DNA from 4 places in the Ochrobactrum vermis genome. Region 1 is predicted to be linked to each of the others. Evidence: predicted binding sites of a transcription regulator. Region 1 holds the regulator's gene; each other region holds the start of a gene.
What was found. The regulator PhoB, encoded in region 1, activates phosphate uptake and scavenging genes when phosphate is short. The targets are predictions, from matches to a motif close to TGTCATNNANCTGTCAT.

Region 1 (7,488 bases):
GCATCGTCGGTGCGCTTTTGATGACCGCATCCCGCGCTATCGGTGAAACCATGATCGTGGTTCTGGCGGCAGGCGTTGCGGCCCGCATCAACATCAACCCTTTCGAGGCGATGACCACCATCACGGTGAAAATCGTCAACCAGCTCACCGGTGATCTTGAGTTCAACTCGCCGCAAACGCTGGTGGCTTTTGCGCTCGGCATCACGCTTTTCGTCCTGACGCTGATCATGAACATCTTTGCGCTGCACATCGTGCGCAAGTACCGGGAGCAGTACGAATAATGACCGATACGACCCTCAACGCCGGCGGTGCAACGGCGCAGCCGACACGCCGCGATATCGGAATCAAGCGTCGTTACGCCGCTGAACGTCGCTTTCGCTACTATGGTATTGCCGCGATTTCCATCGGCGTGTTCTTCCTCTGCGCGCTCCTGTTCTCGGTCTTTTCCAAGGGCTATACGGCCTTCTGGCAGACGACGCTGTATCTGCCGGTCAAGCTTGAAGAAAAGGTGATCGATCCGGGCAACAAGCGCGCGACCGATCCCAATGTGCTGATCACGGCCAATTATCCGCTGCTGGTGCGCAATGCGTTGGCTGAAAAGCTCGGTGTTGCCACAACAGACCGTCCGGCAATGCGCGATCTGGGCCGTTTCTATTCCGACGGCGTACGCATTCAGTTGCGCAAGATGGTGATGGATAATCCGTCGCTCATCGGCACGACCCAGACCGTTCCGGTTCTGGCGGGCGCCGACATCGATTCCGCCTTCAAAGGGCAGATCGACCTTTCCGTGCCAGAGACGAGCCGCAAGGTTTCGGACCGTCAGGTGGGCTGGATGAAGACGCTTTCGGAAGAAGGCGTCATGAAGGAGGCCTTCAATACCGGTCTCTTCACCTTCGGCGCTTCCAGCCGTCCGGAAACGTCCGGTCTTGGTGTTGCGCTGGTCGGTTCGTTCTACATGATGCTGATCGTTCTCGGCCTGTCGCTGCCTATCGGCGTCGCCGCTTCGATTTATCTGGAAGAGTTCGCCAAGAAGAACCGGTTCACCGACATGATCGAGGTGAACATCAACAATCTGGCGGCCGTACCGTCCATCGTGTTCGGTCTGCTTGGGCTTGCGGTCTTCATCAACTTTTTCGGCCTGCCGCGTTCCGCGTCGCTGGTTGGTGGGCTGGTGCTGACGCTGATGACACTTCCCACCATCATCATTGCGACCCGTGCTGCCCTTCGCGCAGTGCCACCGTCGATCCGCGCCGCAGCTCTTGGCCTGGGCGCTTCGAAAACGCAGATGGTGTTCCACCACGTCCTGCCGCTTGCCGCACCCGGCATCCTGACCGGTACCATTATTGGTCTTGCCCATGCGCTCGGTGAAACCGCGCCGCTTCTGCTGATCGGCATGGTGGCGTTCGTCGCCGACGTGCCGTCGACACCGATGGACCCGTCGACCGCTTTGCCGGTGCAGATCTATATGTGGGCGAACGAAGCAGAACGAGCCTTTGTGGAACGCACGTCAGGCGCTATCATCGTCCTGCTTCTGTTCCTTGCCGTGATGAACATTGCAGCAATCATTCTGCGCCGCCGCTTCGAGCGCCGCTGGTAAACGGGAGTCGAAAGCTATGAATCTGATGACCGAACGATCTCTCGAGAAAGCCGTAGGAGAAAAAATGAACGCCAACGCCAATTCCATAAAGATGCGCGGCGACAAGGTCTGCGTATTTTATGGTGAGAAGCAGGCGCTGTTCGACGTCGATCTGGAAATCCAGGAAAAGATGGTCACGGCGCTGATCGGCCCTTCGGGCTGCGGCAAGTCCACCTTCCTGCGTTCGCTCAATCGCATGAACGATACGATCGAAGGCTGCAAGGTCGGCGGCAAGATCACGCTCGACAATGAGGACATCTACGATCCGAAGATCGATGTCGTCGAGCTGCGCGCCCGCGTTGGCATGGTGTTCCAGAAGCCGAATCCGTTTCCGAAGTCGATTTATGAAAATGTCGCTTACGGCCCGCGCATTCATGGTCTCGCCCGTACCAAGGCCGATCTGGAGGAAATCGTCGTGACGAGCCTGCAGAAGGCGAGCTTGTTCGAGGAAGTGAAGGACCGTCTGCACGATGCTGGCACCGGCCTTTCCGGTGGCCAGCAGCAGCGCCTCTGCATTGCGCGCGCGATTGCGGTGAGCCCGGAAGTCATTTTGATGGATGAACCGTGCTCGGCGCTCGATCCGATTGCTACCGCCAAGGTGGAGGAGCTGATCGACGAGCTGCGCCAGAACTATACGATCGTGATCGTCACCCACTCCATGCAGCAGGCTGCCCGCGTTTCGCAGCGCACCGCCATGTTCCATCTTGGCAATCTGGTCGAAGTGGGCGACACGGAAACCATGTTCACCGCGCCGACCGAAAAGCGCACGCAGGACTACATCACCGGACGCTTCGGCTAATCCGGAACTGCGCTCAAACAGATAGACAGTGCGGCTTCCCCGCAATTTATATTACGAGGTCTACTATGCCGTCTCAGCATACCGTTCGCTCCTACGATGAGGAATTGAAGTTTCTCACCCATAAGATCGCCGAAATGGGCGGACATGCGGAACGTATGGTCGAGCAGTCGGTCGCCGCTATCGTCAATGCGGACAATGCGCTCGCACAACGCGTTATCTCCGACGATCTGATCCTCGATGCCAGTGAGCGCGAGATCGACGACAAGGCTGTGATGATCATTGCCAAGCGCCAGCCCATGGCTGTGGACTTGCGTGAAATCATCGGCTCGATCCGCATCTCTGCCGATCTGGAGCGTGTCGGCGATCTGGGCAAGAACATTGCCAAGCGCGTTGCCGCCGTTTCGGAATCGCGTCAGCCGGTAAAGCTATATCGCGGCCTTGAAACCCTGGCCGAACTGGCGCTGACCCAGCTCAAGGATGTGCTCGACGCCTATGCGTCGCGCTCGGTGCAGCAGATCAATGTCGTTCGCGATCGCGATGACGAGATCGACGCCATGTACACGTCGCTGTTCCGCGAACTGCTGACTTATATGATGGAAGATCCGCGCAATATCTCCGCCTGCACGCATCTTCTGTTCTGCGCGAAGAATATCGAGCGCATCGGCGATCACGCGACCAATATCGCGGAGACTGTCTATTACATCGTGACCGGCCTGCAAATGCCGGCCGAACGACCCAAGGAAGACCTGAGCCACGGCATTGTCGTGGATGAGGCGCGTAAACCCTGAACTACAGCCGACCGAACTTCGGTCCGGCGGTTGAGAATGAGTGAATAGCGCGGCGGCACGCGGTCGATTGGGGGATTGTATCTAGCGCCCGCCGAAATTGGATAGGGAAATACTGGATGTCACAGGCACCCAAAATCGCTGTGGTGGAAGACGAAGAGGCGCTGAGCGTCCTGCTTCGCTACAATCTCGAAGCAGAGGGCTATCAGGTCGATACGATGCTGCGCGGCGACGAGGCCGAAATCGCCTTGCGCGAGAACGTGCCGGATCTGCTCATTCTGGACTGGATGCTGCCAGGCGTGTCAGGCATCGAGCTTTGCCGCCGTCTGCGTCAATGGCCTGAAACGGAGCGCCTGCCGATTATCATGCTGACGGCGCGTGGCGAGGAAAGCGAACGCGTTCGCGGCTTGAGCGTCGGCGCAGACGATTATGTCGTGAAGCCATTTTCGACGCCGGAACTTCTGGCGCGCGTCAAGGCCATGCTGCGCCGGTCCAATCCAAGCATTCTTTCTCACGTGCTGAAAGTGGGTGATCTCGTTCTCGACCGCCAGCAGCATCGTGTCTATCGCAAGGAAAAGGAAGTTCGCCTTGGACCGACGGAATTCCGCCTGCTCGAATATTTCATGATGTCGCCCGGTCGTGTTTTCTCGCGAAGCCAGCTTCTCGATGGGGTCTGGGGACCGGATATCTATGTGGATGATCGCACGGTGGACGTCCATGTCGGACGGTTGCGCAAGGCGATCAATGTCGGTCGCGCGCTTGATCTGATCCGCACCGTCCGCGGCGCCGGTTATTCTTTCGGCTGATCGACGCAGTCGTCTACGATTTCAGGAATTGAACTTATCCGGTCCGCCACGGCTCTCGTGGTGGGCCGTTTTTGCTTGCGGCGGAGCTTTGTGAAGCGCAGGTCGGTGTCATCCGATTCGCATCGGGACGGTCGAAACAGGCGTTGAAAGCCCGGTCTCACGCGATGTTACAAGCCTGTTTCCAAAGTTGACATGGTGCAGCGGAACCTCTCTCAAAACAGAAATTCCGCAGATCATTTGAAGCACCATGAATGTGCTTGCAAAAAATGCGCAAGCAAAAGCGAATTAAGGCAGCGATATGGCGTGTATTGCGAGACTTTGAATCTCATTAAATCAATATCTTATCTGAATTGATAGATACTGTTAAGAAATTGTTAATATATTTAAAGGGCTTGTAGGCATATTCGCACTCTCGATTCGGAATTGTTTTCGGACGTTTCAGCCGTCCTCAGCATTGTTGGGATTTGACCCTTCGCCTTTTTTTGGCCTAAAAATTCCAAAACCTTGAATTCGATTGAGCGACAGTAGGGCGTGTGATTTTGATCTTCGTCCTCTTTGACTTGCACCGCAGTCAGACGTTCGAGCGCATCGTTCCAGATGTGTTTGCCCGAATGGATGACTGGATCAGTTAAGGGTCCTAACATGAGACTGAGCCATTGACGCGCGCCGCGAAGTGGAAATTGCCCGTTCTTATCGGGCTAGTGGTTGCGCCTTTCGTGGTGACCGGTTGCACGACGACTGGAACCTCGGGAAAAGCCAATTCGGAAAAGACGGCGGCAAGCCACGTCAAGACCGTCAATGGCGTGAAGACCTATACCTACACCGCACGGGACAAGAATTGTCTTGAGCGTGCGATGTTCTTCGAATCCAACCGTTCGAGCTCCGATGGCCTTCTGGCTGTCGGCACGGTCGTCATGAATCGTCTCGCATCGGGCCGTTATCCGGATACGATTTGTGGTGTGGTCGGTCAGAAGAACCAGTTTGCACCTGGTGTTCTTTCACGCCAGATGAATTCCAAAGCGCTGCCGGACGTCCAGGCCGCCGCAGCCGCAGTCCTCAAAGGGGAACGGCATCCAAAGTTGAAGAATGCCATGTTCTTCCACACGGCTGGCCTGAAATTTCCCTATAACAACATGCATTATGTGCTCGTCGCGGGTGGCAATTCCTTCTACGAGAAGCGCAATCGCGACGGTTCGCTGCAAAGCCCGGTTCCGCAGGATCCATACAATCTCGCTCTGGCCTATTCACCGCAATCACCTTCTGTTCCGCAAGATGCATCCTATGACGTGACCTTGCCGCAGACAGGACCGGTTCCGGGAACGGAACCAACCGTTCAGGTGGCGCTTGCGGAAGCTGTAAAGGCTCAAAGCGTGGAACAGAATGTCGGTGCTGGCCCGCAGGCTCGCGGCGACCGTCTGGCGCGTCATCGCGGTGTTGCAGCGCCTCAACAGGAACAGCCTGTGCAGATGGCCTCCTACCAGTCGCAATTCGATACGACTGCCCCGCAGGCGGCATCGCTCGGCTATGCGCCTGCAAGCCAGAAGCAGGTTGACGCCATCGGCGCGCTCCTTCTGTCCCAGGACCGCCCGGAAGCACCGCTCTAAGAAGCGTGTTTATAATCGGACAAACTGAAACGCCGGTCTGATTTCATTCAGATCGGCGTTTTGGTTTCATGGGTGACCGCTGTCCCTTTCCGGAGAAGCTTTCAGGGCCGGTAGATCACCATCGGTGCGTCGTAGAAATCGACCTGGTTCTGCCAGGCGCGCCGGTCGGCTCTGCGATCGAGGTCCAATCGCATGAGACAATTGGCGAAAGCGTCGGTCTTGGCCTTGAAGCCATAGCTGCGGCAGGTCTGCTCGTCGGCGGCGCGGCGTTGCTCGGGCGTCATGGTAACGCAGCCCGCAAGTAGGCTGGTTATGCAAAGTAGGATAAGCACTTTCCGGTTCATCGCCGTTACTTTCCTCGTGGCGCTCACCGCATCGTTATCGTGCGTGGTGCGATGAAATTATACGAGCGTATCCCGATAAGTGCGAAGCATCTTTCGGGAAAAAGCGCTAAAAAAATGGGTCGAGCATTTCCAATGGTTCAATCCAGACAGGAAATGCTCTAGGCGCTAGAGCAACGTCAGCGATTTCGGTAATCTAATCACGTGGAATCGAATCTTCCCGCTTTGTCAAAACCATGGATAGGGAAGAGGCAGACCTTCCTCGACATCTCGGTCATTCTGCCAGAGACGCTTGTCGATATCGCGTTGGAGATCCCGCTGTCCGAGGCATTTTTTGAAAGCTGTCGTCTTCGGTTTATATCCCGCAGTATGGCAGAAATTCTGATCCATAGTGCGAAGTTGCGCGACGGTCTGAGTCGAGCATCCGGTAATTGCAGAAAAGGAAAATAAAATAAAATAAGAAATATTCTGGTGTTCATAATCACTCCAAAGAAAAATGCACTTCTATGTATATTTGAAGGTGTTTACATTGTAATCACCAGTTTTTAATACCAATTAATTTCAGTTTGTTCACCCAAGAAGGCTAACATATGGAGATTCGTCAATACATGGGCAACAATTCATTCGTGAATGCCATTCATCCGGTGAAACTTGAACGTCTGGCGGAAGTCGCTGTTCGCGTTGGCCTGCAATTGCGCGAGGGGCAAGATCTCGTCATCACCGCACCGGTCGTCGCGCTGCCGCTGGTTCGGCTGATTGCCAAGCATGCCTACAAGGCCGGGGCTGGACTGGTAACACCATTCTTCGCGGATGACGACATGGCGCTTGCCCGTTACGAGAACGCGCCTGACGCGAGTTTCGACCGCGCAGCGAGCTGGCTTTATGAAGGCATGGCAAAGGCCTATTCGGACGGCGCTGCCCGTCTGGCAATTGCTGCCGATAATCCCATGCTCCTCTCCAGTCAGGACCCGGCCAGGGTTTCACGCGCCAACCGCGCCAATTCGAAGGCTTATCAGCCGGCACTCGAAAAGATCGCCGGTTTCGACATCAACTGGAACATCGTCTCCTATCCCAACCCGGCATGGGCAAAGCTCATGTTTCCAAACGAACCGGAGGACATTGCGACCCGCAAGCTGGCCGATGCGATCTTCGCGGCTTCACGGGTCGATGTCGACGATCCAGTCGGTGCCTGGGCGGCACACAATGCAGCGCTCCGCACGCGCACCCGCTTCCTGAACGGCAAGGCCTATAGCGCCTTGCATTTCAAAGGCCCGAATACCGATCTGACGGTCGGACTTGCTGATGGTCATGAATGGCACGGCGGCGCTTCCACCGCGAAAAATGGTATTACCTGCAATCCGAACATTCCGACGGAGGAGGTGTTCACCACGCCTCATGCGCTGCGCGTCGAGGGGTATGTGACGAGCACCAAGCCTCTATCGCATCAGGGCACCCTGATCGAGAATATTGCGGTTCGCTTTGAAGGCGGACGGATCGTCGAGGCAAAGGCCAGTCGC
Region 2 (7,488 bases), 1.9 Mb from region 1:
TTGCAATAGTCATGATATGCATCCTCCGTAATTGGCAACTCAACGGTTGCCAATATAAAGCGATCGAGAAAATACGCAACTAAAAAGTTGCGTATTTTATTCCGGCGCCGGAGCCTTGTCGGGAAGCGGAAACAGCGTCACGAATTTTTCAGCCAGGGAACGGTCGCCTATGACCTTGAGAACATTGGCGCTTTCCAGAGCGGAAAGAGGTTGTCCGCCATAGATCGCGGCAGCCAGCATCCGTGGTGAACTTTCAAAATGCAGATCGTATTTCTGCGCAGTGCCGCGCTCTATCCGAACTCCTTCATCATCCAGATAGGCGGTGAAATCCTCCCCATCCAGACGGAGGCCGATCACTGCGCGCAGACCGAGAGACCTGTCATGATCCATCATGGTCCGCAGCGAAAGCAGGAAGGAAGCGGTTGAAATCGGCAGGTTGGGATTATGTTTTGGTGAGCGTGCAGCCCAACGACCCAATGTTTGAAGAATTGGTTCACTTTCATAACCCCACTCGGTCAGTTCGTAGACCTGCACCGATGCCGGAGGGGGGAGTTTCGTCTTGCGCAGTATGCCCGCCTCTTCCAGCCCTTCTAGCCTCTGCGTGAGGACATTTGCACTCACGCCCGGCAGATCAGCCCTCAGATCACTGAAGCGTTTAGGGCCGAACATCAATTCGCGCATGACCAGAAGAGACCAGCGTTCCCCAATCAAATCAAGGGCATGGGCCGCAGCGCAGGCATCGTCATAACTGCGTTTGGCGGCTGGCTTTTCCGATTTGGTTACTTTTTCTAACTTCATGGTTGCTAATTATAACTTATCTGCCATTATGTACAAGCGAACTTTGAGTTCTTCCTATGCCAATTGCGTGACTTGCCTAGGCCCGGAAGGCTCAAGAATCGGATGTATACCGGGTCTGAGACTCACAGCTCGACCTTATCGCCGGGGGAGCAGGGCAGGCGATAGATAATCGTAAAATAAGATCGGGCCGTGTAGCCCGCCAACGGAGGAAATTTTATGCCGAAAATGATTTTCGTGAACCTGCCAGTGAAGAATGTTGCGAAGTCCACCAGCTTCTACGAAGCCATAGGTGCTACCAAGAACCCCATGTTCTCGGACGACACGGCTTCCTGCATGGTTTTCTCGGACACTATCCATGCGATGATCCTCGACCACGAAAAGTTCAGCCAGTTCACCCCGAAGAAGATCGCCGATGCCAGCACAATCAGCGAAGTGCTGGTCTGTCTGTCTGCAGAAAGCAAGGCAGAAGTCGATGCGACAGTAGAGAAAGCGGTAAACGCTGGCGGAAAGGCCGATCCGGGTCCGAAACAGGATTACGGCTTCATGTATGGGCGCAGCTTCGAAGATCTTGACGGTCACATCTGGGAACTGATGTGGATGGATATGGAAGAAGCCAGCAAGGTCATGGGCTAGTGGTCTGATTCCGAAAACAAATACCTAGTGCCTTGTGCATCCTTACGGGCGCACAAGGCAGTCTAGTCTTCTAATCTATTGAATCTATGCATCGGCTTTTCGAAAACCGAAACCGATTTTCAGGCCGATGCGGTAGGGAGGAGAAAATGTCAGGTCTGACAATTTGTCTCTGGTTCGACAGGCAGGCTGAAGAAGCTGCGAACCACTATGTTTCGATCTTCCGTGCCTGCGGAAGATCGGCCTCCGTCGATGGTTTCATCCAGTTTGAGCACACCCACCAGCCCGAAGGCACCAATGTGGTTGTTGCGAACTTCACGCTCGACGGACAGGCGATATCCGGTCTCAACGGCGGGCCGACTTTCAAGTTTTCCCCGGCAGTCTCGCTTTTCGTCCAATGCAAGGATCAGGTGGAACTGGACATGTTCTGGGAGAAACTGATGGAGGGCGGTGCGCCAATGGAATGCGGCTGGCTGACGGATAAATATGGCTTCTCGTGGCAGGTCGTGCCGCAGATGCTGCTGGATGTCCTGCAGAATGGAACTGCCGAACAGCGCCAGCGGGTCGCCGATGCCGTGATGAAGATGGTCAAGCTCGATGTTGCGACGCTCGAAGCGGCGCGCGACGCAGCTTAGTTTCGTATGGCCGCAATGGCATCATAGCCATAGAGCCAGTCCAGATCCTTCAGGAAACTATCCGGGCTGCGTATGGCGAAGAGCGTATTGCGGCCAATCGCGAATATGCCGGTTGCGTGATAGGCGAACCGGTTCAGCTGACCACGCTTGGCGACTGCCGTGATCCGTTCCTTACGGGCGATGTCGAAACGCTTCAGGCCTGCTTCGCGGTCGCGGCTGTCCAGCGCTTCGGCGAGTGCTGCGGCATCCTCGATTGCCATGGCGGCACCTTGCGCCGCAAAAGGTGTGACCGCGTGCGACGCGTCACCCAGAAAGATCGTCCGGTCCGGTCCGATGAATTGCGCGTCCGCCATTTCGAAAAGCGGCCAGTAGGTCCATTCATCGGCAGTCGCCAGCACATCGCGAACGGGCGCTCCCCAATCCGCATAGATAGAGCGCAGACGCGCCGGGTCGCCGGTTCTGGACCATACTTCGCCGGGATTTTCGCCTGTCGTGATGGCGACAAAATTGACGAAATCGCCGCCCTTGACCGGGTAGGCGATGAAATGCGCCTGCCTGCCCAGCCAAGCGGAGACTGCATTGCTGGTCGCAATAGCGGACGAAAACGACGCGGGCAGGGCTCTAGCTGCAAGGGTTGTGCGCCAGGCAATATGGCTGCTGAAGCGTGCCTTGCTGTAGCCCGCCTTTGAACGCTCCGTCGACCAGACGCCATCACAGGCGATCAGATAGGCGGCATCGAAGGATTCTTCGGAATTGCCATGGCGGATGGTGGCTGCCACGGCGCCGTTTTCAACGTGATGGCTTGTGATTTCAGCGCCGAGGCTGATCTCTATGTCCGGCTCTTCGCGGCAGGCATCGAGCAAGGCGGATTGCAGATCGGCGCGATGGCAAACGACATAAGGATGATGCCAGCGCTGACGAGCCTTGTCACCAAGCTTCATTTCCATCAGTGCGCGCGCATTGCGCCCATCCATGAGGTAGAGCGCCTCAGGCGTTACAGCTTGCTTGGAAAGTCGGTCGGCAATGCCGAGCCGTTCCAGATGGCGCATTGCATTGGGCGCAAGTTGCAAGCCTGCACCGACTTCCGAAAGGGTTTCAGCCTTTTCGACAAGCCGGACATTCCAGCCACGCGCTGCCAGCTCCAGTGCTGCCGACAGACCGGCAACTCCGGCCCCAGCGATCAATATGCGCCCTTTGCTCATGTCGATGAGATCATCCGGCATTCAGCCTTATGAAGGCTGTTTGGATTAAGCAGCCTTATCAGCAGGTGCTTCGTAAACGCAGCCAGCCGGAACGGTTTCGTCGGCATGCAGCTTGGCGTTGTAGCGATAGAGCGTCGAGCAATACGGGCAAACGACTTCGCTTTCATCGCCCATGTCGAGAAACACGTGCGGGTGATCGAAAGGTGGGTTTGCACCGACGCACATGAATTCCTTCACGCCGATTTCGATGGCAGCATGGCCGGCGTCGTTCTGGAAGTGAGGAATGATGTGATCGGACATGATATGCTCCGGTTCTGGTCGATGGCGGTATGAGCATGGTCTTGAGTCCGGTTCCGGGCGAGATCATGCATAGACATTGGCATGCGTGTACCGCGAAAGTCTTGTTTCCGGAAGCGTTTTCATCAATTCTGAGGACATTTCAGGCTAATTGCTATCAAACTGTCATATGACAGCCATAGGCTTAAGGCAGAGCCGGAATATTCCGGTGGAAGTCGGGATAGGAAAAATGAGCGAAAACAGCGTTATGGCGAGCGAAACCCCCAACGTGACTGAAGGCGGGACACACGAGATGACAGCCGGCTTAGCCCCCAACCCAGCCATTGTTCCCGGCATGGAAGCAGGCCCCGCCGTTCACAAAGCTTTGAACGGCGAGTTGATGCAAAGTGCCGACCGTTTCGTCAATCGCGAGTTTTCCTGGTTGCAGTTCAATCGGCGTGTTCTCGAAGAAGCCGCGAACATGCGGCAGCCACTACTCGAACGCCTGCGCTTCCTGTCGATTTCCGCCGCCAATCTCGATGAATTCTTCATGGTCCGCATCGCCGGTCTCGCCGCTCAGGTGCGCGCCGGTGTGGCGCTGCGCAGCGCCGATGGACGCACGCCGCAGGAACAGCTCGACTTCGTTCTGGATGAAGTGGGGCGCTTGCAGGAAGAACAGCAGCAACGCCTGCGCGCGTTGCGTGAGGAACTGGAACAGGACGGCATCGAGATCGTCCGCCCATCAGCGCTTTCAAGGCCGGAAAAGGATTGGCTTGAAAACCACTTCCTCGAAACAATCTTCCCGGTCCTGACGCCGCTCTCGATCGATCCGGCGCATCCGTTCCCTTTCATTCCTAATCTCGGCTTTTCCATCGCCCTGCAGCTTGCGCGACGTGCCGATAATCATCCGATGACGGCGCTCCTGCGCATCCCGGTCGCGCTGAAGCGCTTTATCCAGTTGCCGACCGACCAGCAGAGCGTTTATCGCTTCATCACCATCGAAGACGCGGTGAGCCTGTTCATCGGGCGGCTTTTTCCCGGTTACGAGGTGCGTGGCGCCGGTACGTTCCGCATCATCCGCGACAGCGATATCGAAGTGGAGGAAGAGGCCGAAGATCTCGTTCGCCTCTTTGAGACAGCGCTGAAGCGTCGCCGCCGGGGACAGGTGATCCGCATCGAGTTCGACGGCGAAATGCCGGAGGCCTTGCGTATTTTTGTGGCCACGGAACTCAGCGTTTCGGAAAGCCGCATCAGCGTGCATGAAGGCCTTCTGGCGCTCAACATGATTTCGGAGATCGTTTCGATCCCGCGCGAAGACTTGAAATTCGTGTCCTATAATCCGCGTTTCCCGGAGCGTATTCGCGAGCATGGCGGTGATTGCTTTGCAGCGATTCGCGAAAAGGACATCGTGGTTCATCACCCGTATGAATCTTTCGACGTGGTGGTGCAGTTCCTGCGTCAGGCGGCGGCAGACCCGGATGTGCTCGCCATCAAACAGACGCTCTATCGCACCTCCAATGACAGCCCGATCGTGCGCGCGCTGGTCGATGCCGCCGAGGCGGGCAAGTCGGTGACGGCGCTGGTCGAGCTGAAGGCGCGCTTCGATGAAGAAGCGAATATTCGCTGGGCACGCGATCTGGAACGCGCAGGCGTGCAGGTGGTGTTCGGTTTCATCGAGTTGAAAACCCACGCGAAAATGTCGCTGGTCGTGCGCCGCGAAGACCAGAGGCTGCGCTCCTATGTGCATCTGGGCACCGGCAACTATCACCCGATCACAGCGCGCATCTATACCGATCTGTCGTTTTTCACGTCGGATGCGGATATTGCCCGCGATGTGGCGCATATCTTCAATTTCATCACCGGTTATGCCCAGCCGGCAGAAGAGATGAAAATTGCGATTTCACCTTTCACGCTCCGCGCGCGAATCCTCAAACACATTGAGGACGAGGTTGCGCATGCGAAGGCCGGGCGTCCGGCGGCGATCTGGATGAAGATGAACTCGCTTGTCGATCCACAGATAATTGACGCGCTCTATATGGCGAGCCAGGCTGGCGTGCAGATTGATCTGGTTGTGCGTGGTATCTGCTGTCTGCGTCCGGGTGTTCCGGGGCTTTCCGACAATATTCGCGCCAAGTCGATAGTTGGGCGTTTTCTGGAGCATAGCCGTATTTTCTGTTTCGGAAACGGCAATGATCTGCCTTCCGACAAGGCCATCGTCTATATCGGTTCCGCCGACATGATGCCGCGCAATCTCGACCGCCGCGTGGAGACCCTTGTTCCGATCACAAATGCCACAGTGCAGCAGCAAATCCTGTCGCAAATCATGTTTGCCAACATAATTGATAACCAACAGAGCTATCAGCTACTTGCGGACGGCACCTCTCGCCGGATAGAAAAAGAAGCAGGAGAGGAAGCTTTCAACGCGCAGGAATATTTCATGACCAATCCTAGCCTGTCGGGTCGCGGAAAGTCGCTGAAGTCTTCGGCCCCCCGCCTTATCGCGCATCGCAAGCGCGCGCAGGCGGAAAGAAAAACGACTGTATGAGCGCAGCTTTAGCACAAGGCCGCCTGAAGGGACTCAAGCCCGTCGCGGTCATCGACATTGGCTCGAACTCGATCCGTGTCGTCATCTATGAAGGCATCGTCCGTTCGCCGACGGTGCTTTTCAACGAAAAGATTCTCTGCGGCCTCGGAAAAGGCCTGGCGAAGACCGGCAAGCTTAACGAGAAATCCGTTGAAGCGGCGCTTCGTGCGCTGAAACGTTTTCGTGCGCTCGCAGAACAGGCCGGTGCGGTTTCCATTCATGCGCTGGCCACAGCCGCTGCGCGTGAAGCGAAAAACGGCCCGGATTTCATCGCACAGGCAGAGGCTATTCTCGGTCGTCACATCGAAGTGCTGTCCGGCAAGGAAGAAGCCTATTACTCGGCGCTCGGCATCATTTCCGGTTTCTATCAGCCGAAGGGCGTGACAGGCGATCTTGGCGGCGGCAGCCTTGAGCTGATCGCAGTGGACGACCATGAAGTGGGCGAGGGGATCACCTTGCCGCTCGGCGGCCTGCGTTTGCAGGATATGTCCAACGAAAAACTGCCCGAAGCAGCAAAGATCACACGCACGGAACTGGCAAAGGCGACGCTTCTGGAAGCGCATCAGGGCCAGGCTTTCTACGCGGTCGGTGGCACATGGCGTAACCTTGCCAAGCTGCATATGACGGCGAAGAACTATCCGCTGCACGTCATGCACGGCTACGAGATGAACCCGGTGGAAGCACAAAGCTTCCTCAAGCGCGTTGCCAAGGGCAATCTCGACACGATGCGCGGCATCGAAGCGGTTTCGAAAAACCGCCGTCAGCTTTTGTCCTATGGCGCTACGGTGCTGCTTGAGACGATCCGTCTGATGAAGCCTTCGAAGATCGTCTTTTCGGCGCTCGGTGTGCGTGAAGGCTATCTCTATTCACTTCTGCCCAAGAACGAGCAGCGGCTCGATCCTCTGCTCGCTTCGGCGGACGAATTGTCCATTCTGCGCTCACGCTCGCCACGTCATGCCCGCGAACTGGCAACCTGGACGACGTTGTCTTTGCCGGTACTCGGTTTCGATGAGACCGAAGACGAAGCACGCTACAGGCAGGCTGCCTGCCTCGTGGCGGATATAAGCTGGCGCGCGCACCCCGATTATCGCGGGTCGCAGGCGCTCAACATCATCGCCCATGGCTCATTCGGCGGTATTGATCATGCCGGACGTTCCTTCATGGCGCTTGCCAATTATTATCGCCACGAAGGGCTGATCGAGGACGAGATTGCGCCGGAGATCATGCAGCTTGCCACACCGCGCCTGCGCGAGCGGGCGAAGCTGCTCGGAGCCCTGCTGCGCGTGGTCTATCTTCTGTCGGCGTCGATGCCGGGCGTCATCCCCCGCCTTGTCTGGCGTGAGGACGAAAACGGCATTGCGCT
Region 3 (7,488 bases), on a different contig from region 1:
CGTCGCGTGAAACGATCACGTTGAACGCCATATGCGCATTGGCCAGAACCATGGCGTGGAAATGGCTGAGTTCCGTCCAGCCTTCCTCGGTGAACTCCAGTTTGTGGTCCATCTTCTTTTGAACATGCACCAGCATGTTGCGCACGATGATGTCGCCTACCTGTTCAAGCTTCACACATGCGCCCAGCAGTTCCTGCATGCGCAATGACTCGAAGTCGGTCATCTCATGGGTTGCAAGCCGGGTCAGGTAAAGCTTGATCGCGGCATGGCGCTTGTCCACGCGGTCATCGAGGGCTTCCAGCTCATCGATCCGCAGCTGATCGGGCTTTTCATAAAGCTCGATGATCCGCCGCAGCATGACTTCGATCGTGTCGCAGACGCCGACCACTTCGCGGGTTGCATTGGCGAGCGCCTGCGAGGGCCGGTCGAGAACGGCAGTATCGAGCGCGCTATATTGTTCGATCTCGATTGGTTGCTGTGCAGCCGGAGCGTTCTTGCCCGCATTGAGATTAACCAGCGCCTCGGTTGCGCGCAGTACGAGGCCGGAAAGCGGAATGCCGGCAATCATCACGATGACATTGAACAGGATATGGGCATTGACCACCTGCGAGACCGGATCGGCGCCAAGGAAGGCGACCGACGGTTTGAATGTCTGGTAAAGCACCAGCATGATGAGCGATCCGGCACCGCGCATCAAAAGATTACCGAGCGGCACGACGCGGGTTTCCGGCGGCGCATGGCGGGTCAGGATCGGGGCGATGATCGACGACCCCAGATTGACGCCCAGAACCATCACCACGGCAAGTTCGGGCTGGATCAGCCCGCGCGAGGCAAAGGTGGTGAGCAGGATGACGGCGGCAACGCTGGAATGAAACAGCCATGTCATCAGGGCTGCGAGCAGATAGGCTGTGATCGGATCGCCGGACAGATAGTCGACGATGACTGGCAGCAATTCGCTTTGCCGCAACGGCTCTGTGGCCTGGCCGGTCATTTCCAGCGACATGATGAGAAGACCGATGCCGACCAGAATGCGGCCGATCTGGCGCCAGTCGCGGCGCTCGGTGGTCATGAAGATACCTGTGCCGATGACCAGGCAGAGCGGCACCAGAAGCGTGAGATCGTAGCTCAGGATCTTGACGACAAGGGCGGAGCCAAGCTCGCCGCCACGCACGGCCATGAGGCCTGCGACACCGCTGACAAAACCTGAACCGACGAATGAACCGACGAGAAGCGTGACCGCTGTCGAGCTTTGCAGGGCGATAGCAAGGGCAAGGCCGAAGGCAACGGAAAGCAGCGGGTTCTGCATCTGGTTGCGCAGGCGTCTGCGCAGCCGGTCGCCATAGGCACGCTCCACCCCGGTCCGCACCATCCGCGTCGCCCAAAGCAAAAGCGCAACTGCACCGGCCAGATGCAAAAGGACCAAAGAACCGTTCATCTGTTTAAAACCGCCGTCAAACCAGTTGAGGTACAGAATTTTTCATATTGATGGCCTGGCTGCCAAACAGGCCGTCAATTGTTTCTTCAGCAATTGCAAAGCACGTTGAAGCACCGCAACCGCTCGTGACGACAACGATCCGCACTGCATCCGATGGTTGATCCGTGATGCGCCAGCGCCCGGGCGCGGATGCATAAGTGCCGACCCAGCGTGTGGAAACACTGCGTCCCGGCAACGCCAGTACGCGGTCGAGCTCTGCAAGCATGAACTCCTCAACTTCGGTTGAGCCAAAAGGATCGGGCGTCTTGGCGTAATGGTGACTATCCCCGACGACCAGCGAACCATCGGACGATTGTGCAACGATCAAGTGGATGTCGTTCAGGCGCTGGTCGGGCATCTCGCTGTTCAACTGAAGTTGCAGTTCGGTCAGCGCTGGAAGCCCAGCATAGCCTGATGAACGCGCGAGTGAAAGCTCGGAGAGAATCGTTGCCTCGAATTTTGCTCTTGCTTGCGAAGCAATGCGCAGCATCTGCAACTTGCAGCGTGTCGGTTCATACTTCTGCAACCGCTCGGCAAAGAGCCCCGTGAAATCATCGCCGGGACAGACTATTGCCACGTCTGCTTCGACAATTCCGTTGCTTGTCAGGATCGATGGTGCATCGACCGCGTGAACATGGGTATTCCATTGAAATGTAACACCCAGTTTTTCACGCAGGAAAGCGGCCAGACGGGGGAGGGCTTCTCGGGATTCGACGCGGATCTCATGCGGACTGGATAGAGCGAACTGAGCGGCCTCCGGCCGCAAGTTCGGCACGCGTTGTTGTGCCTCTCTTGTTGTAATCTTCTTGCACTCCGAACCCATGTCCGTTTTCAGAAATGCATCGATGAGTGTTTCTGCCGGGCCATGTCGAGCGGCAAGCAACATGCCGCGTTGAAGAATGTCGATGCCGGCAGCATTGGCAACATCTTCCCATATCTCACGCGTGCGCCGCGCTTTGGTCCAGCAATCGCCCGGTGCCTGGCCGGTTATCGTTACAAATCCGAAATTGCGGATCGACGCTCCATTGTTCTGCGCATCCCGATCCAGCACGATCACTTTCTTGCCCCGAACTGCTGCGGCGTAAGCATGGGCAAGGCCGATAATGCCCCCACCGACAATAGCTATATCATAGAGCGCCATCGTGCTTGAACCTCCTGTTCCAGCGTTTCATCTGAGTGTCAATCAAGCTCCGCGCGGTCTCGCCGCGATCGGACTTGCTTCAAATGGCTGGACATAAAGTGTGATTTGAAAGAGTATTTGTAAAATCGTTCTTTCAGATCAGTCCATAAATTTAATTTATGATAATTCCGATGAGCAAGGTGTCATGCGATGAGATACGTGCAACTACGTGCTTTTCACTATGTGGCGATTTACGGCGGCTTTTCGCGCGCTGCGGAAGCGCTTTATCTCACGCAGCCTGCGATCTCCGATCAGGTGCGCAAGCTCGAAGACGAATATGACATCCTGCTTTTTTACAGACATAAGAAACAAGTCACGCTCACGGAATCTGGTCAAAGGCTTCTCGAAATTACCCATCGTTTGTTCGAGGTAGAGAAACAGGCAAATGAATTGCTGTCCGAGTCGCGCGCATTCAGGACTGGAAATCTGACTATTTTTGCCGATGCGGCGCATCATCTCCTGGGCATTCTGCGTGTGTTCCGCGATCGCTATCCGGACGTGAAAATCAATGTGAATACGGGGAATACCGATTCAGTCGTCAGGGCTCTTTATAGTTATGAAGCCGATATAGGCATCCTGGGAGAAGTTCCCGATTCCCAGGATTTCGAGATACACAAACTCAGTTCATCGCCCATCATTGCCTTTGCGTCGGTCAATCATCCGGCATCCAAAGCACAGGCCCTGACCCTGGAGCAGCTCGCGGAAATGCCGCTGATCTTCCGCGAACAGGGATCGAAGACGCGCAAGAAGCTTGAGGAACTTGCTGCAAGCAAGGGTATTCAACTGATGCCCGTCATCGAAGCTGAAGGGCGCGAAGCCGTGCGGGAGATCGTTGCGAGCGGTGCCGGTGTCGGCTTCGTCTCCAAAGCCGAATTCAGTGCCGACATGCGGTTGAAGGCAATCCAGATTAACTCCGGCGAAATGTTCATGGACGAAGCTGCCATATGCCTGAATGAGCGAAGCTCAGGCGCGCTCATCAGAGCATTTATGGAGATAGCAAGAAGCAAATTATGATTGCGATATGCAATTGTCCGGAAAAATTGTTTGCCGGCTGATTATGAGTGTGATCGGGGTGATTGTCTCCCGAGTTTACGATGCCGTGATTTTGGCCTGATCCAGATCTTTTTCCGCCATGTCGAGCACCAGCTTGATGGCTTCGATTGCTTTGGCCACATCCCGCATCCGCAACGCCTCTACCAGATTGCCGTGAGCTGCGATGGCATCGTCACGTGTATCTGCAATCTCATTGGACGTTTGAAGCGAGTATTTGAGAGCTGCGCTGATCGTATGCGAGAGCTGACGAAAAACCTGGTTGTGGCTGGCTTTGAGCAAGCATGAATGAAAAAGCACGTCAGCTTCCGTGAAGCTTCCAATATCGTTCTCAGCGTCTCGCATCATTTGCCAGGCTTTCTCGATATCCGCAATTTCTTGCGTGGTAGCCTTTTTTGCGGCGAGAACGACGGCTGCCGGTTCAATGCAACGCCTTGCTTCCAGCACACAATCGAGCAAGTTGAATTCAACAACCCGATCCCCAAGCCATTCTATGACTTGCGGGTCCAGAATGTTCCATTCGTCGTGCTCGCAAACAACGGTACCGACACGGGAGCGTCCGCGAACCAGGCCCTTGGCCTCCAGTACTTTCAGTGCTTCGCGAATGACTGTCCGGCTCACATTGTAGCGTGCACAAAGGTCGTTCTCGCGCGGCAGAAAACTGCCTGGCGCGAAGGTATCGGAGCAAATATCGAGAGCAAGCGCTGAAATGACATTGCTTTTCACGCGTGGGCGCGCTGCAGCAGATGGGGAAACCGGCGCCGCCTCGTTCGATGATACTGCTGTCACTCTCAACCTCCATGCAAAGCTGCGGTAATAGCGCTTATTTGTAAAGCAGTGCGCGGAATCGCTGCTTCTGGCGCATTACCTGAAATCGACGGTTCAATCCACCATAACGGCGCGCACCTGTCGATCAGGTTTCCTGTATGATTATACGTATATATAAATATTACAATAGAAATAATTCATCATACTAGATAGTTGACGGATACGATCAATGAAGCTACGAATCTGCAACCGTCGGGGAGTGACGGGGCAAGTTTTTTTGGGAGGTCATCATGAGTTTGTTTAAGGCTGCGCTCGTGGCCGGAACTGTTGCATTCGTCACCGTAACCTCGGCTATGGCCGCGGACGTGAAGATCGGCTTCGTCGTGAAGCAGCCGGAAGAACCGTGGTTCCAGGACGAATGGAAATTCGCCGATATCGCGGCGAAGGAAAAAGGGTTCACCCTGGTCAAGATCGCTGCGCAAGACGGCGAAAAGGTTCAGGCCGCACTCGACAACCTCGGTGCGCAAGGCGCGCAGGGCGTGATTATCTGCACGCCTGACGTCAAGCTTGGACCTGGCATCGTGGCGAAAGCTGCTGCCAACGATCTGAAGCTGATGACGGTTGATGACCGTCTTGTCGGTGCCGATGGCAAGCCGCTTGAAGACGTGCCCCACATGGGCATTTCCGCCACCAAGATCGGTGAGGCTGTCGGCCAGGCCATCAGCGACGAAGTGAAGAAGCGTGGCTGGGACTGGAAGGATGTCGGCGCGGTCCGCGTTTCCTATGACCAGTTGCCGACTGCCGTTGATCGTGTCGAAGGTGCGCTTTCGGCAATGAAGGCAGCAGGACTGCCTGAAGGCAATGTTTTCGATGCACCGCAGGCCAAGACCGATACAGAAGCGGCTCTGAATGCATCGACCGTGGTGCTGAACAAGAACCCGAAAATCAAATACTGGGTCGCCGTCGGTCTCAACGACGAGGCGGTTCTGGGTGCTGTTCGCGCTACCGAAAGCGTGGGTATTTCGTCGGATAATGTCATTGCCGTGGGCATTGGTGGATCGGATTCGGCCATCAACGAATTCAAGAAGCCTAGCCCTACCGGTTTCTATGGCACGGTTATCATCTCGCCGAAGCGTCACGGTTATGAAACCGCACTCAATATGTTTGAGTGGGTTGCCAATGAAAAGGAACCGGAAAAGCTCACCCTTACCACTGGTGAACTTGCCCTGCGCGATAATTTCGAGCAGGTGAGAAAAGGTCTCGGCATCGAATAAGTCGAGCAGTCTCTTCCCGGCACGGCCGTTGGAACTTCAAGCGGCCGTGTCCCTTCTTCACCATATGCCAATACAGCTTCCGGAGATGTCATGAATAGCTTTCTGGCGTTCAGTCATATCTCGAAATCCTATCCGGGCGTGCATGCGCTCTCCGACGTTTCCTTCACCGTGGCCAAGGGCAGTGTCCATGGCCTCATGGGAGAAAATGGCGCCGGAAAATCCACGCTGATCCGCATCCTTTCCGGTGATCAGGCTGCGAATAGCGGCACGATAACTATCGATGGCATCGAGCAGAAATACGGGTCGGTCCGCGATGCCTTTCAGGCTGGTGTGGTGGTCGTCCATCAGGAACTGCAGCTCGTTCCGGAGTTGACGGTTGCTGAAAACCTCTGGCTTGGCCGCTTTCCCAATCAGGCCGGTGTCATAAATTCCCGACAGTTGACCGATGAGGTCACCAGGAAACTTGCCGATATCGGCCTGGACATCGATCCCTCGATCAAGGTGGCGCGGCTTTCCATCGGCGAACGCCAGATGGTGGAAATCGCCAAGGCAATCATGGTCGATGCACGCGTGATTGCGCTTGACGAACCGACATCGTCACTGTCTTCGCGCGAAAGTGAAATTCTGTTCAAGCTGATCCGTCGGCTCAAAGCCGAAGGCAAAGTGGTCCTTTATGTCTCTCACCGACTGGACGAGGTCTTCGATCTTTGCAACAGCCTCACCGTGTTGCGCGATGGCAAGCTTGCGGCCCATCACAGCAGCCTTGAGGGTGTCACGCGCGATCAGGTGATCGCGGAAATGGTGGGACGCGAGATTTCCGATATCTGGGGCTGGCGCGGCCGGCCGATAAGCGACCAGGTGCGGCTGCGGGTCGACAATCTCAGCGGGCTCGAATTGCCGGATCCGGTGAGCTTCGAGGTGCGCAGCGGCGAAATCCTCGGCCTGTTCGGCCTTATCGGTGCCGGGCGTTCCGAAATGCTGCGGCTGCTCTATGGTGCCGACAGCCGCCACAATGGCAGTGTCGAAGTCGACGGCATGAAGGTTTCTGCCAACAGTCCGCGCAAGTCCATCGAGGCGGGCATCATGCTTTGCCCGGAAGATCGCAAGGCGGACGGCATCTTGCAGGGACGATCCATTGAAGAAAATATCGCCATTTCGACACGCCGGCATTTTTCCCCGATGGGACTGATCAGTCCGCGCAAGGAAGCCGATATTGCCGAAAAGAGCATCAAGCAGCTGCGCGTGCGCACGCCGTCACGCAAGCAGGATATCGTCCATCTGTCGGGCGGTAACCAGCAAAAGGTCATTCTCGGTCGCTGGCTTTCGGAGCAGAACGTCAAGGTTCTGATGATCGACGAGCCGACGCGCGGCATCGATGTCGGCGCAAAAGCCGAGATCTATGAAATTCTCTACGGTCTTGCCGAAAACGGCATGGCGATTGTCGTTGTTTCGAGTGAATTGCCCGAAGTGATGGGTATTTCGGACCGTATTCTCGTCATGTGCGAAGGCCGCATTGCCGCTTCCGTAGATCGCGCTGGTTTTGACGAGCGCACCATTCTTGCCGCGGCCTTACCGGATCGTACGGCATCCATCCAATTTGACAGTCAGAAGGTTGCATCACGATGACCGCTTTGAAAAAACTCCTTCTCGGCGAACAGGGGCTGGTGGTGATTTTTGCCATCGCCTTTGCAGTCGTGGCGCTGACGGTTCCCAATTTCCTCACCGAGCGCAACATGCTGGGG
Region 4 (7,488 bases), 2.6 Mb from region 1:
CCCGCCTCGCAAACAGGTAGCAGGAACGGCTTATACCTTTGATAATTCAGCCCAATTTACACTCCACCGAATTTAGGTAGAATGCTAATCAACTCTTCGATACCACAAAACCCGGTCCAATTACAGCTTCTACATAATACTGGCCCGGCGCGCTCGAACGGCTTATCAAATGAAGCAACCGGAATCGCGAATTGTTCATTGCAATATATTTCAGGCACTATCTCTGACCCTATGGCTACACCAAAGATACTTGCCGCTCGCCTTCATTCGAGGCAAAAGGTGAAGTGCCGGGCGCAAGCTGCGCTGGTTGAACGAACGGATGGACGGGAATGGCTCAAGACGCCGAAGCAATCATTGAACGTCGGAAACTGCGCAGAAAGCTGACCATCTGGCGTGCAGCCTTCCTGCTTCTGATTGCGGCCCTGATTGCCGTCTTTGCTTCATGGTCCATGCGCGGCACCAATTTCAACCAGCCGCATATCGCCAAGGTTCGTATCGAGGGCACCATCTTCGAGAACGAGGAATTGCTGAAACGCCTCGACAAAATCGCCAAGGACGACGCTGTCAAGGGCGTGATTCTGGTCCTCGATTCGCCCGGCGGAACCACCGTTGGCGGCGAAGCGATTTTTGAGGCCGTGCGCAAGATTGCCGCGAAAAAGCCGGTGGTCACCCAGGTGGGAACGCTTGCTGCCTCTGCCGGTTACATGATTGCCAGCGCATCTGACCATATCGTGGCGCGGCAGACCTCCATCGTGGGCTCAATCGGGGTACTGTTTCAATATCCCGATGTCTCGAAGCTTCTCGACACGATCGGCGTCAAGGTCGAGACCATCAAATCTTCGCCGCTCAAGGCAGAGCCCAATTATTTCAGCCCGGCCAGTGAAGAGGCCAAGAGCATGATCCGCAACATGATCATGGATTCTTATGCATGGTTCGTGGATATTGTCGAAAAGCGCCGTTCGTTTACGCATGAACAGGCGCTGGCACTGGCCAATGGTGCAGTTTTTACCGGACGGCAGGCTTTGGATAAAAAATTGATCGACGGACTGGGTGGTGAAGAAGAGGCCGTTGCCTGGCTTGCGAGCAAGGGGCTCTCCAAGGATTTGCCGCGCCTGGAATGGAAACCGGTCAGCAGTGACACGGGTTTCTCGTTGCGTGATCTTATCATTCATGCCGGTGCGCGCCTTCTTGGCGTGCCGCAGGAAGCCGACGGCATGTTGAAGGAGATCGCCAAGGAACGCATCTTTCTTGACGGACTTCTCTCGGTTTGGCACGTTGACGGTACACCTGAAGCGAATTGACGCCAGCCGGGCAAACTTACACAATATCCGGTAGATACCGGATGAAACAAACAGAAGAACAGGGGTTTAAAGCCGTGATCAAATCGGAACTCGTTCAGATTATCGCCAGCCGTAATCCGCATCTCTTTCAGCGCGATGTCGAAAACATCGTGGGCGCGGTATTCGACGAGATCACAAATGCCCTTGCCGACGGCAATCGCGTTGAGCTGCGCGGCTTTGGTGCCTTTTCGGTGAAGAACCGTCCTGCACGCAGCGGCCGCAACCCGCGCACCGGCGAAACGGTGGACGTGGAAGAAAAGTGGGTCCCGTTCTTCAAGACCGGCAAGGAGCTGCGCGACCGTCTCAACGGCGCAGTCTGATAGACATCATGGCGGCAAAACGCATCATCGCCATCGTCGTTCTGGTACCGCTCGCAGTGGTACTGATCGCATTGTCGGTTGCCAATCGTGCATCGGTGCAATTCACGATCGACCCGTTCAACCCAGGCAATCCCGCTCTGTCCTATAATGCGCCGCTGTTCCTTTGGTTGTTTGGCGCACTTCTTCTTGGTGTCGTCATCGGTTCCCTGGTGACCTGGCTCACGCAGGGCAAGCATCGCCGCAAGGAGCGCATGTACAAGCAGGAAGCGGCGCGTCTGCTTGAACGCAGCACCGCCGCCGAAAAACGCAACATATCGGTCGCGAACTCCTGAAACGCCCTCTATTCTCAAACCCGGAAGCAAAACTTCCGGGTTTCCAAACCTTGAAAAGCCTTTTGTGCGCGATTGAACGTCGTTTTCCCCTTCCCCACTGGCCTTGTTTATCCTACCTAGACCTCAATTATGATGATTGGAGTTTCGGGTGAAGACGCCAAGAGGAAAAGGCAAAAAGCCGTCGGGCGGCAAGCAGGAACGCAGCTTCGAGCGCGCAAGAAATGATGCGCCACGCCCAGAGCGCAAATTTGAAGGCAAGCTTGAGAGTAAAGGTGCGCCTTTCAAAAAGCCGCGCCCACAATTCGCCAAGGCCGCGCCCAAGCCGATAACCGAAGAGCGGGAACGTCCTGTCTCCCTGCTGCGCGAAATCAAGCCCTATACCGGCCCGCGCCCGGGCGAGAAATTACCGGTCATCCTCGAAACCGAACCATCTGCCGATTATGCGCTTCTCGACAGCGGCAACGGGTTGAAGCTTGAGCAATATGGCCCCTATCGGATCGTCCGCCCGGAAGGTCAGGCCATCTGGCTGCCGAGCCTGCCGCAAAAGGAGTGGGATCAGGCCGATGCCGTCTTCACCGGCAATACCGACGAGGAGGGCATGGGACGCTGGGCGTTTCCGAAAGTGCCGCTCGGCGAAACATGGCCTATGCAGCATGACGGAATTTCCTTTCATGGCCGGTTCACCTCATTCCGCCATGTCGGTGTGTTCCCCGAACAGGCCGCGCATTGGTCGTATATGGATGGGCTTATCCGGGAAGGGATCAAATCCGGACGTAGCGTGAAGGTGCTCAATCTTTTCGGCTATACCGGTGTCGCCTCGCTGGTGGCCGCACGTGCGGGCGCGGAAGTGACCCATGTCGACGCGTCCAAGAAAGCCATCAACTGGGCGCGTGAAAACCAGGAAATGGCCGGGCTGTCCGACAAGCCGATCCGCTGGATCTGCGAAGACGCGATGAAGTTCGTGGCGCGCGAAGAACGGCGCGGCAGCTTCTATGACATCATCCTGCTTGATCCGCCTGCCTACGGACGTGGACCGAGTGGCGAGGTCTGGCAGTTGTTCGAGCACCTGCCCGCCATGGTCGATACCTGCCGGTCCATCCTGACGCCGAAGCCGCTGGCCGTCATCCTGACTGCCTATTCGATCCGCGCATCGTTCTTCGCCATTCACGAGCTGATGCGCGACCGTTTCACCGGCCTTGGCGGCACGGTCGAATCGGGCGAACTTATTCTGCGCGAACGTTCGAACGATCATTCTGGCGGACGCGCGCTTTCCACATCCATGTTCAGCCGCTGGGTAGCAAAATGAGCCGTGACGACGATTTTTCCAAAAGCGGCTCTCGTGCCGAATATTCGAAGGTAGGCCAGGTGAAGGAAGTCACCAGCCTCACCAATCCTATTGTGAAAGACCTGCGCTCGCTGGCGCTGAAAAAATTCCGCGACCAGCAGGGCGTTTTTCTGGCCGAAGGGCTGAAGCTTGTCATTGACGCACTGGAACAGGACTGGCGCATCAAGACACTGGTCTTCGCCAAGTCCGGCAAAGGCAACAAAATGGTCGAACAGGTCGCCGCCCGCACCTTCGCCAAGGGCGGGCTGGTGCTGGAAGTAACCGAAAAAATCATGGCTACCATCACCCGCCGCGACAATCCGCAGGTGGTGGTGGGCGTTTTCGAGCAGCAGTACCGGCCGCTTTCAAGTCTCAAGCCGAAGAACAGCGAGGTCTACATCGCGTTGGACCGCGTGCGCGACCCCGGCAATCTGGGTACAGTCATCCGTACCGCTGATGCGGTCGGCGCCAAGGGCGTTATTCTGATCGGCGACACCACAGATCCCTATTCGCTGGAAACCGTGCGCGCCACGATGGGCTCAGTCTTTTCCCTGCCGCTCTACAAGGCAACGGAAGCCGACTTCCTCAACTGGCGCAAGGGCTTTTCCGGCCTCGTCGTCGGCACTCATCTGAAAGGTGCAGTCGACTATCGCACCATTCCCTATGCCAACAAGCCCGTCGTGCTGATGATGGGCAATGAGCAGCAAGGCCTGCCAGACAATCTTGCCGACGCTTGCGACCAGCTCGCGCGCATTCCACAGGCAGGTCGTGCAGATTCTCTCAATCTCGCAATTGCCACCGGCGTTATGCTCTACGAAATCCGTCGCGACGCACTTACGCTCGATGAAAGGGCATCTGGATGAAGCGGCACGCGGTCTGGTCCTCACTTGTCGTCGTCGTTCTCACAGTCTTGATTGATCAGGGCGTCAAGCATCTGGTGGAAACACGGATGGGTTATGGCCAGCAGATCGCCCTGCTGCCGTTTCTTGCATTGTTCCGCACACACAATGAAGGCATTGCCTTTTCAATGCTCGCCTGGCTGCACGATTGGGGACTGGTCGCGCTCACCGCCGCAGTTATTTTGTTCGTGCTTTATCTGTGGTGGACCAACGCACCGGACCGCATCTTTGCACGCTACGGCTTTGCGCTCGTGGTTGGCGGTGCGATCGGCAATCTCATCGACCGCGTGATGCACGGTTACGTCGTGGACTATATTCTGTTCCACCTGCCAACATGGTCATTCGCCGTGTTCAACCTCGCCGACACGTTCATCACCATCGGCGCCGGCCTCATAATTCTGGAGGAATTTCTCGGCTGGCGGCGCGAACGGGCTGCCCGCTGACGGCGCGGCTTGATCACTTCAGACCTTTCGCATAATTTGATCTCGTGAAATTAAGAGCTTTTTGAAGGGGATAAGGTCCGGCCACCCGAATGGACACATTGGTGACATGCTTCTGTCATCGTCGCGTAGCACTGAATCTGTACTGCTTCGGTCGAACTGGACATCCTGTCCACGCAATCAGACCGGGTGAGGATTGGAATCCTCTATCTCCTGCTGAAATATCAGTGGGAAAGCCGTTCAGGAATACGTGAATAGACAAATCAGGAGCGATCATCATGACAGTACTGCTTGGAATGGACCAGCAAATCATTGATGATACGGTCATGTCAGGCTTAGAAGCACAACAGGCGCTATTCGCGTCCAACGGCGATCCCATCGTTCTGGGACGCATCGGATCGTTGGAAGTACGGCTTGCAAACTCACGCGAGGCTATCGAGGCCGCGCAGGAACTGCGTTTCCGTGTCTTCTTCGAAGAAATGGGCGCACGCCGGGAGACCATCGAAGCCGCAGAGCTTCGTGATGCCGACCGCTTCGACGCTATTTGCGATCATCTGCTCGTTTACGACACAGCCCTGCCCGTACCGGAGCACCAGCAGATTGTCGGCACCTATCGTCTGATGCGCAGCGATCAGGCGGAAAAGGCACTCGGCTTCTACTCTGCCGACGAATATGACGTGCAGCGTCTCGCGCTTTCGCGTCCGAACCTTCGTCTGCTTGAGCTGGGTCGCTCCTGTGTGAAAGCGGAATATCGTTCCAAGCGTACTGTCGAGCTTTTGTGGCAAGGTGCGTGGGCCTATTGCCGCCGCCATTCCATCGATGTGATGTTCGGCTGCGCTTCGTTCCACGGCGCTGTGCCTGCTGCGCACGCGCTCGGCCTGTCATTCCTCCATCACAACTGCCGCGCCACGGATGACTGGGACGTTCGTGCCCTGCCCAATCGCTATCAGGCCATGGACCTGATGCCGAAGGAAGCCATCAACAACAAGGTTGCCTTGTTCTCGATGCCGCCTTTGGTGAAGGGATATCTGCGTCTTGGTGCGATGATCGGGGACGGCGCAGTGATCGATGAAGCATTCGGCACAACCGACGTGTTCATCATCCTGCCGATTGAGCGCATTTCCAGCCGCTACATTACCTATTACGGCGCTGAAGCGAACCGCTTCGTGTAAATAATAAAGGCGAAGCATCTGCTTCGCCTTTTTGCTTCTGAAGCCCAGCTCACGCCTTTCCGGCCAGTTCTTTCAACTTGTAGATCAGGTCCAGCGCTTCTCGGGGCGTCAGTTCATCGGGACTGATACCAGAGACGGCTTTCGCCAGTTCGCTGTCCTTTGCCGATGCCTGCGGCTTCGGCTTTTCCTGCTGCAAGACGACCGAGAACAGCGGCAGATCGTCGATCAGCTTGTCCGCCTTGCCGGATGTTTCGCCAGCTTCAAGCTGATGCAGCACATCGCGCGCGCGGTTGACGACCGCTTCCGGCAGACCGGCGAGGCGCGCCACCTGCACACCGTAGGACCGGTCGGCAGCACCCTTTGCCACTTCATGCAGGAAGACGACATCATTATCCCATTCCTTGACCCGCATGGTGACATTGGAAAGCCGCTCCAGCTTTTCCGAAAGCGCCGTCATTTCATGAAAATGCGTGGCGAACAACGCCCGGCAACGGTTCTTCTCATGCAGATATTCAACGGCCGCCCAGGCAATGGACAGTCCGTCGAAAGTGGCCGTACCGCGCCCGATCTCATCGAGGATCACCAGCGAGCGTTCGCCCGCCTGATTGAGGATCGCAGCCGTTTCCACCATTTCAACCATGAAGGTCGAGCGCCCGCGCGCGAGGTCGTCGGAAGCACCGACGCGGCTGAACAACCGGTCCACGACACCGATCTGCGCAGAACCAGCAGGTACAAATGAGCCCATCTGGGCAAGGATCGCGATCAGCGCGTTCTGGCGCAGGAAAGTCGACTTACCGCCCATGTTCGGACCGGTCAGAAGCCAGATCGCACCATTTCCGCCGTCCGTTTGTGGCGAGAGATCACAATCATTGGCGACGAACGGATTGGCCGCCTGACGTCGCAGCGCCTGCTCGACGACCGGATGGCGACCAGCCACAATATTGAAGGACAGGCTGTCATCGACTTGAGGACGGCAATAGCCCTGCTCTTCCGCCAGCACGGCAAGCGATGCCGAGACGTCGAAAGCCGCAAGCGCCGATGCGGCGGCGCGGATACTATCGGCGTGGGAGACGGCCTCCGCCGTCAGTTCCTCGAACACGGCAAGCTCGATGGATAATGCGCGGTCGGCGGCATTGGCGATCTTGCTCTCCAGTTCCGCCAGTTCAGTCGTGGTAAAGCGCATGGCATTAGCCATGGTCTGGCGATGAATGAAGCGACCCTTGGCTTCATCCGTATCGGTCATCGCCCCGGCATTGTTGGCCGTCACCTCGATAAAATAGCCAAGCACATTGTTATGCTTGATCTTCAGCGACTTGATACCGGTCTCTTCGATATAGTTGGCCTGCAGACCGGCGATCACCCGGCGCGACTGGTCACGCAAGGCCCGCATTTCATCGAGTTCGGAATTATAACCTCCACGCACGAAACCACCGTCGCGTTTCAGAAGCGGCAATTCGTCGGCCAAAGCCCGGTCGAGATGAGCAGTAAAGATGGCGGGCATGGCGCTGACAGCATCGCGGGCATGCGCCAGTTCATCGGGCAGCAAGGCGCTTTCCAGCAGGCTCGCAATGATATGCGCGGCCTCGAAGCCGCGGGCAAGGCTTCCCAGATCGCGTGGCCCACCGCGTCCGACGGCGAGACGCGAGAGTCCGCGCGGCATA

Region 2: the regulator PhoB is predicted to act here: its motif matches at 3,726-3,742, upstream of CQZ93_RS04245 (RNA degradosome polyphosphate kinase).
Region 3: the regulator PhoB is predicted to act here: its motif matches at 2,641-2,657, upstream of CQZ93_RS14335 (TIGR03364 family FAD-dependent oxidoreductase).
Region 4: the regulator PhoB is predicted to act here: its motif matches at 4,761-4,777, upstream of olsB (l-ornithine N(alpha)-acyltransferase).

The regions. Positions count from the first base shown of each region.
Region 1 covers NZ_PCOC01000001.1:2,775,234-2,782,721, forward strand. The annotation lists gene pstC (phosphate ABC transporter permease subunit PstC) at 1-281, shown strand, start outside; gene pstA (phosphate ABC transporter permease PstA) at 281-1,597, shown strand; gene pstB (phosphate ABC transporter ATP-binding protein PstB) at 1,662-2,435, shown strand; gene phoU (phosphate signaling complex protein PhoU) at 2,501-3,223, shown strand; gene phoB (phosphate regulon transcriptional regulator PhoB) at 3,340-4,026, shown strand; gene CQZ93_RS13865 (cell wall hydrolase) at 4,683-5,630, shown strand; gene CQZ93_RS13870 (hypothetical protein) at 5,732-5,974, opposite strand; gene CQZ93_RS13875 (aminopeptidase) at 6,580-7,488, shown strand, end outside.
Region 2 covers NZ_PCOC01000001.1:871,589-879,076, forward strand. The annotation lists gene CQZ93_RS04215 (SRPBCC family protein) at 1-13, opposite strand, end outside; gene CQZ93_RS04220 (winged helix-turn-helix transcriptional regulator) at 97-798, opposite strand; gene CQZ93_RS04225 (VOC family protein) at 1,015-1,431, shown strand; gene CQZ93_RS04230 (VOC family protein) at 1,578-2,063, shown strand; gene CQZ93_RS04235 (FAD-binding protein) at 2,060-3,265, opposite strand; gene CQZ93_RS04240 (zinc-finger domain-containing protein) at 3,311-3,565, opposite strand; gene CQZ93_RS04245 (RNA degradosome polyphosphate kinase) at 3,855-6,086, shown strand; gene ppx (exopolyphosphatase) at 6,083-7,488, shown strand, end outside.
Region 3 covers NZ_PCOC01000002.1:32,783-40,270, reverse strand. The annotation lists gene CQZ93_RS14340 (Na/Pi cotransporter family protein) at 1-1,435, opposite strand, end outside; gene CQZ93_RS14335 (TIGR03364 family FAD-dependent oxidoreductase) at 1,452-2,615, opposite strand; gene CQZ93_RS14330 (LysR substrate-binding domain-containing protein) at 2,805-3,668, shown strand; gene CQZ93_RS14325 (FadR/GntR family transcriptional regulator) at 3,744-4,499, opposite strand; gene CQZ93_RS14320 (arabinose ABC transporter substrate-binding protein) at 4,763-5,746, shown strand; gene araG (L-arabinose ABC transporter ATP-binding protein AraG) at 5,837-7,372, shown strand; gene araH (L-arabinose ABC transporter permease AraH) at 7,369-7,488, shown strand, end outside.
Region 4 covers NZ_PCOC01000001.1:178,309-185,796, reverse strand. The annotation lists gene sppA (signal peptide peptidase SppA) at 330-1,301, shown strand; gene CQZ93_RS00840 (integration host factor subunit beta) at 1,376-1,660, shown strand; gene CQZ93_RS00835 (LapA family protein) at 1,669-1,992, shown strand; gene CQZ93_RS00830 (RsmD family RNA methyltransferase) at 2,141-3,298, shown strand; gene CQZ93_RS00825 (TrmH family RNA methyltransferase) at 3,295-4,179, shown strand; gene lspA (signal peptidase II) at 4,176-4,658, shown strand; gene olsB (l-ornithine N(alpha)-acyltransferase) at 4,934-5,827, shown strand; gene mutS (DNA mismatch repair protein MutS) at 5,877-7,488, opposite strand, start outside.